4 regions of the Streptomyces sp. NPDC094448 genome follow, and region 3 is predicted to be linked to each of the others. Evidence: riboswitches for the same ligand, from Rfam matches in the RefSeq annotation. Region 3 holds a riboswitch; each other region holds the start of a gene.
What was found. Region 3 has a riboswitch for cyclic di-AMP ahead of ACIQ9E_RS26460 (C40 family peptidase). Riboswitches for the same ligand answer to the same signal wherever they lie in the genome.
Positions count from the first base shown of each region.

Region 1 (2,190 bases), on a different contig from region 3:
TGTCCGCCGCCGACGGACTGGCCCGCCGAGACGGAGAGGGAGGAGAGATGGGCGTACTGGGAGTAGGTGCCGTCGGTGTGCTTGACGACGACCTCGTTGCCGTACGCGCCGGCCCAGCCCGCGGAGACGACCGTGCCGGGGCCGATGGAACGGACGGAGGTGCCGGTCGGGACCGCGAAGTCGACACCGGTGTGGTAGCCGCTGGACCACATGGCACCGGAGGCGCGGTACGGGGTGCCGACCTGGGCGCCGGCGAGCGGGGCGGCCCAGACGCCGGAGGCGGCCTCGGGCGCGGGTGCGGCGGGAGCGGCCGGGGCGGGCTCCTGCTGCGCCGGGGCGGCGGGCTCGGCGGCGGCCGGGGCCGGGGCAGCGGCGGCAGGACGGGCGCCGTCGCGCGAGGCCCGCTCACCCTTCTCAACCGCCTGCGCCGCCTTCTCCGCGGGCTCGGCCGCCTTGGCGGCCTTCTGCCCGGCCTTCTCGGCGGCCGGGGCCTCGGGGGCGCGCTCGGCACCCTTGCCGTCGAGCACCAGCTTCAGGCCGGGGTGGATCAGGGAAGGATCGTCGCCGACCGCGGCACGGTTGTCCGCGTACAGCTGCTGCCAGCCGCCCTCGACGTCCCGCTCCGAGGCGATCTTGGACAGATGGTCCCCGGCCACCACGATGTACGTGGCGGATCCGGCGGGCTTCCCGGCAGCGGCGGCGGGCGCGGCGGCCGGGGCGACGGCGGCGGCCGGGGCAACGGCGGCGGCCGGGGCGGCGGGCGCGGCCTGTTCGGCGGCATGGGCGCCGGTGGCCCCGATCAGGGGCAGTGCGATGGCGGCGCCGCCGGTTCCGGCAGCGACGATTCCACGGGTGATGACCGTGGACTTGGGACGGCGGTGCTTACCCTTTGCGGGCATGGCGCGTTTCCTCTCCGGCGCCTGCGAGGTGAGCTGTCGGGTTCGGGCGGGAGGTGCCCGGTCGCGCACGGCGCGACTTCACCCCGAGCCGGACGGTTTCCCGTCCGGCGGACTACCTGGGTCCCCCGCTCCTGCCACGTGCTTCGGGTGAAGGGTTCCGGACGGCGGCAGGATTCGGCGGTCCGCCCGGATTGCGGTGACCGTAAACCGGCCGTAAGAGCGGGAACAAGCCACTCGCACCAGGGCGGGCGGAGCCGATCTTGAGGACGGGCCGGTGGCGGTGACCCTCCGTGGGTGCCGCTCCGTCAACTCCCGCCGGACGCCCGTATGCCCCTCCCGGGCCACCGCCACACACCGTCACGAATGTGATCCTGCTCATGAACCACCCCCCATCCCCCAACGAGACGGGGCATGTTCGAACGAAGAGTCCATGACGGACATAGGGGACAGAGGCTGTTCATTCGGCAGTCGCTCACCGCGCGGACGTCAATCACCCCTCGGACGTCGGCAGACGGTCCGACGGAATGATTGCCTGAGGAATCAATGTCGTATCGTCGGGGTCATGCCACCGTCGGCGACCGGCGCCGACGGGCCGTGACTGTGCAGGGAGCCGTTGTGACGCAGCAGGTGCCGCAGGTCCCGTCGACCGAGCCGGAGCTGGCCGGGATCCGCAACTTCCGCGACCTCGGCGGGCTGCCGACGGCCGACGGCCGTGCGGTGCGCGCCGGACGGCTCTACCGCAGCGGCCATCTGGCCCATGCCACCGCGAGCGACGCCGCTTTTCTCGCCGGTCTCGGACTGCATACGGTCTTCGATTTCCGCAATGCCGCCGATATCCGCCTGGAGGGCCCGGACGTGACCCTGCCGGGGGTCCGGAATCTCAACCTCCCGCTGAGCGACCCGGCGGACGGCGCCGAGTTCTGGCGGGTGGTGCAGCGCGGCGATCTGCCGCAGCTGCGGTCCCTGCTGGCGGACGGCCGGGCCGCGCAGCGGATGGTGGACTCGTACCGGGCGATCATCACCGGGCGGACGGCCGAGCACAGCCGGGTGCTGCACGCGCTGGCCGGGGACAGCGTCCCCGCGCTGATGCACTGCGCGGCGGGCAAGGACCGGGCGGGGCTGTCGATCGCGGTGACCCTGCTCGCGGTGGGTGTGGAGCGGGAGGCCGTCGAGGCGGACTATCTGAAGTCGAACGATCCGCACCGGCGCTACCGGGTGCGCCGGGCCGAGGACGCCCCGGAGGGCATGTCGCCGGAGGTGATGGAGCTGCTGAGTCCGCTGTTCGACGCGC
Region 1 covers NZ_JBIWGU010000001.1:813,557-815,746, reverse strand. The annotation lists gene ACIQ9E_RS03320 (peptidoglycan DD-metalloendopeptidase family protein) at 1-899, opposite strand, end outside; cyclic di-AMP (ydaO/yuaA leader) riboswitch at 905-1,056, opposite strand; gene ACIQ9E_RS03315 (tyrosine-protein phosphatase) at 1,515-2,190, shown strand, end outside.
Region 1: another riboswitch for cyclic di-AMP. It lies ahead of ACIQ9E_RS03320 (peptidoglycan DD-metalloendopeptidase family protein); the one in region 3 lies ahead of ACIQ9E_RS26460 (C40 family peptidase).

Region 2 (2,190 bases), on a different contig from region 3:
CCAGGTGCTCGGCACGTACTGCCTCGGCGGCACCCTCACCTCCCGGCTCGACCGGGTGCTCCGCGAGGAGAAGGGGTACACCTACGGGGTCCGGGCCTTCGCACAGGTGCTGTGCTCCGCCCCGGACGGTTCGGGCGCCGCGCTGCTGGGCATCAGCGGCTCGGTCGACACGCCCAACACCGGCCCGGCGCTGGAGGACCTCTGGCAGGTTCTGCGCACCCTCGCCGAAGGGGGACTGACGGACGCCGAGCGCGATGTCGCCGTACAGAACCTCGTCGGAGTCGCCCCGCTGCGGTACGAGACGGCGGCATCCGTCGCGGGCACCCTCGCGGACCAGGTGGAGCAGCACCTTCCCGACGACTTCCAGGGGCAGTTGTACGCCCGTCTGGCCCAGACCGGGACGGTCGAGGCGACCGCGGCGGTCGTCAGCGCGTTCCCGGTGGACCGGCTGGTGACCGTACTCGTCGGTGATGCCTCCGAGATCGCCGGGCCCGTCCGGGCGCTGGGCATCGGGGAAGTGACGGTGGTGAAGGGCTGACGGACCGGCAGCCGCGCAGGTGGGCCGGGCCGGTCGGTCCGGCCCCCGCGGCGCGTGGTCCGGCGGTGCCGGTGGTACGGGCGGAGCCCCGGGCGTTGCGCGTTGGTGCGCCGCGCCCGGGGCTCCGCTCCGTCAGCTGTCCGTTTTGGTGGGAAGTTGACCGGCATGGGCTGTGGCATGAGCAACAAAGAAGCCCGTTTGTTTGGTGATCGACATGCCGTCCGCCTAGCGTCGATCCGGCTGTTCGCCTGCAGGCGCCGCAAACCGCGGCACGGACAGCCATCGCCGAGTCCCCGCCGGGCGCGAGCCCTGGGGAGCCGGGGACCCATGTCCCCACCGGGGTGAATCGGACCCTCCGCAGCCCGTGGAGGAGCCGTAGGAGACCTTCCTCTCTCCGAACCCGTCAGCTAACCCGGTAGGCGAGAAGGAAGGAAAGGACCAGCCTCTCCATGGCGTTTGCCCGAACCAGTGGGAAGCACCGTGGCCCGAGCCGGATGACGCGCCGCAGCGCGAGCATCGCCGGAGCCGCCACCCTCGCCACCACCGGCGTCATCGGCACCCTCGCCGCCCCCGCGTTCGCCTCCGACGGCGACGGCCGGGAGCAGAACGGCGACCCGGGCACCCTGAGCGCCGAGGACACGGGCACCCTTCAGATCCTCGCCGCCGAGCAGCCCGGCACCCTCCAGCCGCTCTCCGCGTCCGATTCGCTCTCCGGCCAGGTCGCCGACCAGGCCCACGCCCAGAAGCAGCAGGCCGTGGCCCGCGCCCAGGCGGAGGCGGAGGCCAAGCGCGAGGCCGAGGCGCGGGCCGAGGCCGAACGCGAGGCCCGTGAGCGCGCCGCCCGGGACGCCGAGCGCAAGCGGCTGCTCAACACCTGGACGGCGCCCGTCGAGGGTTCGGGCGTCACCACCTCCTACCGGGCCAACAGCGCGCTCTGGTCCTCCGGTACGCACACCGGTATCGACTTCCACGCCTCGACCGGGACGAAGATCGTGTCCGTGGGCGCGGGCACCGTCGTAGAGGCGGGCTGGGGCGGGGCCTACGGCTACAACGTCGTCATCGAGATGCGCGACGGTTCGTACACCCAGTACGCGCATCTGTCGTCGCTCTCCGTCACTGCCGGGCAGACCGTGATGCCCGGCCAGCAGATCGGCCGCGCGGGCTCCACCGGGAACTCCACCGGCGCGCACCTCCACTTCGAGGTCCGCACCGGCGCGGAATACGGCTCGGACGTCGACCCGGTCGCGTATCTGCGCGGCAAGGGCGTCCGGGTCTGACCTCCCGGGCCCGCCCCGGGCCCCTCGGATCGGGTGCAGCCGCTTCTCGGCTTTCCCGTCTGCTTTTGCTGGTTTTCGCAGTGCCCCGGCGCCCGGCGCCGGGGCACTGCGCGTTCCGGAGCCGCCGTCCCGTGATTCCCGTGGCCGGAAGATATCGGCGGTTTATCGGAGGCTGTCGGAATATCCGTGCGCCTGGCATAGAGTCTTCCGGTAAATACGAGCGGCTGCATTCCGTCGCTTCGTCCGGATCACAGCGGAGGTACGGGTATGCGGGTTCCCGCGCAATCGGTCTGCAGGGCGATTCGCGACGACATCGTCTCCGGGGTCTTCCCGCGCGGCGGCCGGCTGGCGGAGGAGCAGCTCGCCCGGCGGTAC
Region 2 covers NZ_JBIWGU010000001.1:103,479-105,668, forward strand. The annotation lists gene ACIQ9E_RS00375 (M16 family metallopeptidase) at 1-538, shown strand, start outside; cyclic di-AMP (ydaO/yuaA leader) riboswitch at 812-975, shown strand; gene ACIQ9E_RS00380 (M23 family metallopeptidase) at 988-1,815, shown strand; gene ACIQ9E_RS00385 (GntR family transcriptional regulator) at 2,083-2,190, shown strand, end outside.
Region 2: another riboswitch for cyclic di-AMP. It lies ahead of ACIQ9E_RS00380 (M23 family metallopeptidase); the one in region 3 lies ahead of ACIQ9E_RS26460 (C40 family peptidase).

Region 3 (2,190 bases):
CCCGGACCGGGACATCTCCCTCTACCTGAACTCCCCCGGCGGCTCCCCGAGTGCGATGCTGGCGATCTACGACACCATGCGGATGGTGGTCTGCGATGTGGAGACCACCTGCATCGGCCAGGTGGCCGCGGCCGCCGCGCTGCTGCTGGCCGCCGGGGCGCCGGGCAAGCGGATGGCACTGCCGGGGGCGCGGATCGCGCTCCGCCAGCCCGCCCTCGACGAACCGGTCCGGGGCACGCCGTCGGATCTGGAGATCGAAGCCCGGGAGCTGCTGCGGCTGCGCGCCCTGACGGTGGATCTGCTGGCCCGGCACACCGACCGGGAGCGGGCCCTGATCGCGGACGATCTGGAGCGGGACCTGTTCCTCGACGCCGCGGGCGCGAAGGAGTACGGAATCGTCGACCATGTGATCGGCAGCCGCAAGACCTCCCGGCCCGGCCCGCCCGGCGGCCCCGGCACCGCGGGGGCGGCCGGCGGCACCGGCGGCGGCCCCCGGTGAACCCCTCGGCTCCGCGGCCCGAACTGCCGCCCCTGCCCGCACTGACCCGCGCCGAGGCCGAGGTCCTCGACGCCTATCTCGCCGTCGCGGATCTCGTCGGCCGGATCAACCCGGCCCGCTCCGAGCACACCTACGGAGCCCTTCGCGCGGCCCAGGCCCTGGTGAGCCGGGCCGCCGAACTCCGGGACGCCCTGACCCTGATGCACCGGCGCGGGGAGAGTGAGCTGCACACCGGGACGTTCACCCACGCTCTCCGCGTCCTCGACGGCGAAAGGCGGACATTCCGGGTGACCATCCCGCCACGATCTCCGTCCTGACGACACCGCCGTCCACTCGTCAACCGCTGTTCGAGTGGGATTTCCCCTCCCTCAATCGGTGGAGTCGAACCGTCGGTAACACCTAGCGTCAAGTTGCGGACGAATGACGATCCCTCTACCGGAAAGTCTTACTCCCGTGCTGGTACGGGGTGTTCCGAGTGCCCTTTCCGGGGCCCGGACAGGGTCATGTTCATACGAACGCCGCATTCGTGTTGAAACTCACATATCGCCGTTTTGACTTCGAAATCCGGCAGTCGGTGGGTCAAGATCCCTGGGACGACAAGCCCCCGTCACCTCGGCGGGGCGGTCCGGGCGGACGCCGAGTCCTGCCGCCGTTCCGGACTACTGGTCGACAGAAGTGCATCGGCAGGAGTGGAGGACCCAGGCAGTACGGAACCGACGGACCGAACGCGATCCGGAGGTTCCTCGGGGTGAAGCCGCGTCAGCGGCCGGGCACCTTCGTCCGCCCGAACCCGACAGGTCATCCTTCACAGGCGGCTGACGAAGGGTTGCGCATGAATGCGCAGAAAAACGTCCCGTCCCTCCTCGGCCGGGCGGGCACGGTGTCCGCTCTGACGATCGCGGCGCTCGGCGGCACGCTGATCGTGCCCGGCGGTACGCCCGAGGCCCAGGCCGCGGCCACGGCGCACGCGGGCAAGGCGCTCAAGGTCGCCGCCTCGAAGAAGGGTGCTCCGTACAGGTACGGCGCGGCGGGACCGTCCCGCTTCGACTGCTCGGGGCTGACGGTCTACTCGTACAAGAAGGCGGGCAAGAAGCTCCCGCGGACCGCTCAGCAGCAGTACAACAAGACCCGCAAGATCTCCGTGAAGTCACGGAAGGCGGGTGACCTGGTCTTCTTCCACGGCCGGGGCGGTGTTTACCACGTGGGTATCTACGCCGGGAAGGGCAAGATCTGGCACTCCCCCAAGAGGGGTTCCTGGGTGAAGCTGGACAAGATCTGGAGCAAGAGCATCTCGTACGGCCGGGTTCGGTGACCGGCCGGAGGAGCTGAGGCGGTGCCGGGGGGCCGGGGGCGGATATGCCGGGCCCCCGGCACGCGTTTCCCGGTCACCCGCGGCCGGCGTTTCCCGGTCACCCGCGGCCGGCGTTTCCGGCCGTCCCCCGTGGAGCGCTGAGGGCCGGTCAGCCCCGGCCCCCGGGCCCGGCGCCGACCGGGTGCCACGGCAGGGCGATCCAGACCGTCTTGCCGCCGTCCGGGGTCGGAGTGACCGTCAGCCGGCCGCCGCTGTGGGCCGTGAGGCTGCGGACGATGACCATGCCCCGCCCATTGTCCTGACGGACGGCCGCGGGCAGCCGCTGCGGCCAGCGCGGGTGGCTGTCCGTCACCCCGATCCGCAGTTCCTCGTCCCGCTC
Region 3 covers NZ_JBIWGU010000015.1:111,624-113,813, reverse strand. The annotation lists gene ACIQ9E_RS26470 (ATP-dependent Clp protease proteolytic subunit) at 1-499, shown strand, start outside; gene ACIQ9E_RS26465 (hypothetical protein) at 496-816, shown strand; cyclic di-AMP (ydaO/yuaA leader) riboswitch at 1,157-1,329, shown strand; gene ACIQ9E_RS26460 (C40 family peptidase) at 1,332-1,811, shown strand; gene ACIQ9E_RS26455 (ATP-binding protein) at 1,960-2,190, opposite strand, start outside.

Region 4 (2,190 bases), on a different contig from region 3:
TACGACGACGTCGATGGACGGCACGAGCATCTCCTTCTGGGATGTGACGCGTGGGGTGCGGGTCTCTTGAGCCTTGCGCCAAGAGCCTAACCGGACGGCGGGCGCCGCCCCGCCGATGCCCGCCCCCTGGGACGAAAAAGAGTGCGAAGAACTGCGGTGGTGGGCAAAAGCCGCGTTCCTACCGATGGGTAACAGTTCTCAGCTGGGCATCTGCTCGCTCAGACGGGTGCACGGGGGCGGTTCTCCGGGGCCGTACGGAGCAGTCCGGGGCGGCAGACGGAACCCCGGACCGGCGCGTACGGGGGAAGCGCGCCGGCCCGGGGTGCGGGGGGGTCGGACCCGTGGGGGGTGGACCGCAGGGGGGAGCCGCGGTCCGGGGTCCGGGTGGGGGCAGGTCCGGAAAGGGACCGGCCCCGGGGGTGCGGTTCGCGGGGAGCCGCAGGTCCGTTGGCCGAGGTGGAGCTGCCGGCCCGGGAGGGTCAGGCCCGTCAGCCGAGGTGGAGCTGCTGGCCCGGGAAGATGACGTCGGCGTCGTCGACGATGTCCTTGTTCAGCTCGAACAGCTTCTGCCAGCCGCCTTCGACCTGCTCGGCGTCGGCGATCTTGCTGAGGGTGTCGCCGGACTTGACCTCGTACTCGCCGTCGCCCTTCTCGAAGCCCTTGGCCGGAGCCGCGGACTTCGCCGAGGCCGGGGCCTGGGCGCGCTCGGAGCGGGTGGTCGGAACCTCGGCGCGCTCCTGCTTCGGCTGCGCGGGCTCGGCCTGCTGCTTCGGCTTCTCCTGCTTCGGCTGGGCCGGGGCCTGCTCGGCGGCGGCACCGCCGTACGGGGTGTTCGAGAGGCCGACACCGCACTTCGGCCAGGCGCCCTTGCCCTGGCCCGCCAGGGTCTTCTCGGCGATCTCGATCTGCTGCGCCTTGGTGGCGAGGTGCGCGTTGGGGGCGTACTTGGTGCCGCCGAAGGCGGCCCAGGTGGAGCTGGAGAACTGGACGCCGCCGTAGTAGCCGTTGCCCGTGTTGATGGACCAGTTGCCGCCGGACTCGCACTGGGCGACCTTGTCCCACTCGGCGGCGGTGGCGGCGGAGGCCGAGGTGGCGCCCATGATCGGGGCGGCGACGGCGACGGTGGTGATGCCTGCGAAGGCGGCGAAGCGGGCGGCCTTGGACGGGCGGCGGTGCTTGCCCTTGCTGGAAAACAGCATGGAGGTTCTCCTCACCGACGCCTACGAGGTGAGCTGTCGGGTTCGGGCGCAGTGAGTTGCCCGGCCGTACGACCCGCGTCGTACGGCTTCACCCCAAGCCGGTCGTCCGCCGCCCTCGCGGGCTGTCGGACGGGACCGGCACAAACCTGGGTCCCCCGCTCCTGCCTTCGGCGCTTTCGCGACGACTGTTCCCCCCGACCGACGGCAGGATTCGGCGTGACGGTCAGTGGTGCCCGCTTTGGCGAGCGGTCCAGACCGTAGTCACAGGCGTCCCGCTTCTTCAACGACGGAACATCGTGGGCAAAACGCCCATCCCACCCCTCCGGAAACTCGCGTTTTCGCAGGTGGCGTGCGGAATGAGGGATTCCGGAAGAGTGGGGACCACGGCCGGACCGAAGAGACTCATGTCTCACTTACACGGAAATGGACATATCCCAGCAAAATAGGGCGTCAATTTCGGTGTTCCGGAGGCTACTTCGCCTGGAGATCAAGGCTCTGGCCAGGGAGGATCAGATCGGGATCAGCTCCGACCAGCTCCTGGTTGGCCTCATAGAGCGCCGGCCAGCCGCCGGGGACCTTCTTCTCCTCGGCGATGGACCAGAGGTTGTCGCCGGAGCGGACCGTGTACGTACCGGAGGGCTGCCCGGCTTCACCCGTACCGTCCGCGGTGCCGGTCTTGGCCGGAGTGCCCGTACCGCCCTGATCGCCCTGATTCAGGGCATCGGAACGGGCGGTCTCGGAGCGGGAGGTCCGGTCGGGGCCGGAGGCGCGGGACGGGTCGGCGGTTTCCACGGACGGGGTGCCGGTGCTCCCGGGAGCGCCGGGGCCGGCCGGGCCCGAAGGGGTCTCCTTGGCGGCCTCCTCGGCGGCGGGTGCGCCGCGGTGCTTGCCGACGCCCTCGGCGGGCTTGGCCGCCGCCCCCTTCTTCTCCGCCTTACCGGCGGAGGGGGCAGGGGAAGCGGAGGCGTCCGGCGCCTTCTCCCCCGCCTTG
Region 4 covers NZ_JBIWGU010000013.1:77,272-79,461, reverse strand. The annotation lists gene eno (phosphopyruvate hydratase) at 1-30, opposite strand, end outside; gene ACIQ9E_RS24540 (transglycosylase family protein) at 489-1,199, opposite strand; cyclic di-AMP (ydaO/yuaA leader) riboswitch at 1,203-1,382, opposite strand; gene ACIQ9E_RS24535 (transglycosylase family protein) at 1,671-2,190, opposite strand, start outside.
Region 4: another riboswitch for cyclic di-AMP. It lies ahead of ACIQ9E_RS24540 (transglycosylase family protein); the one in region 3 lies ahead of ACIQ9E_RS26460 (C40 family peptidase).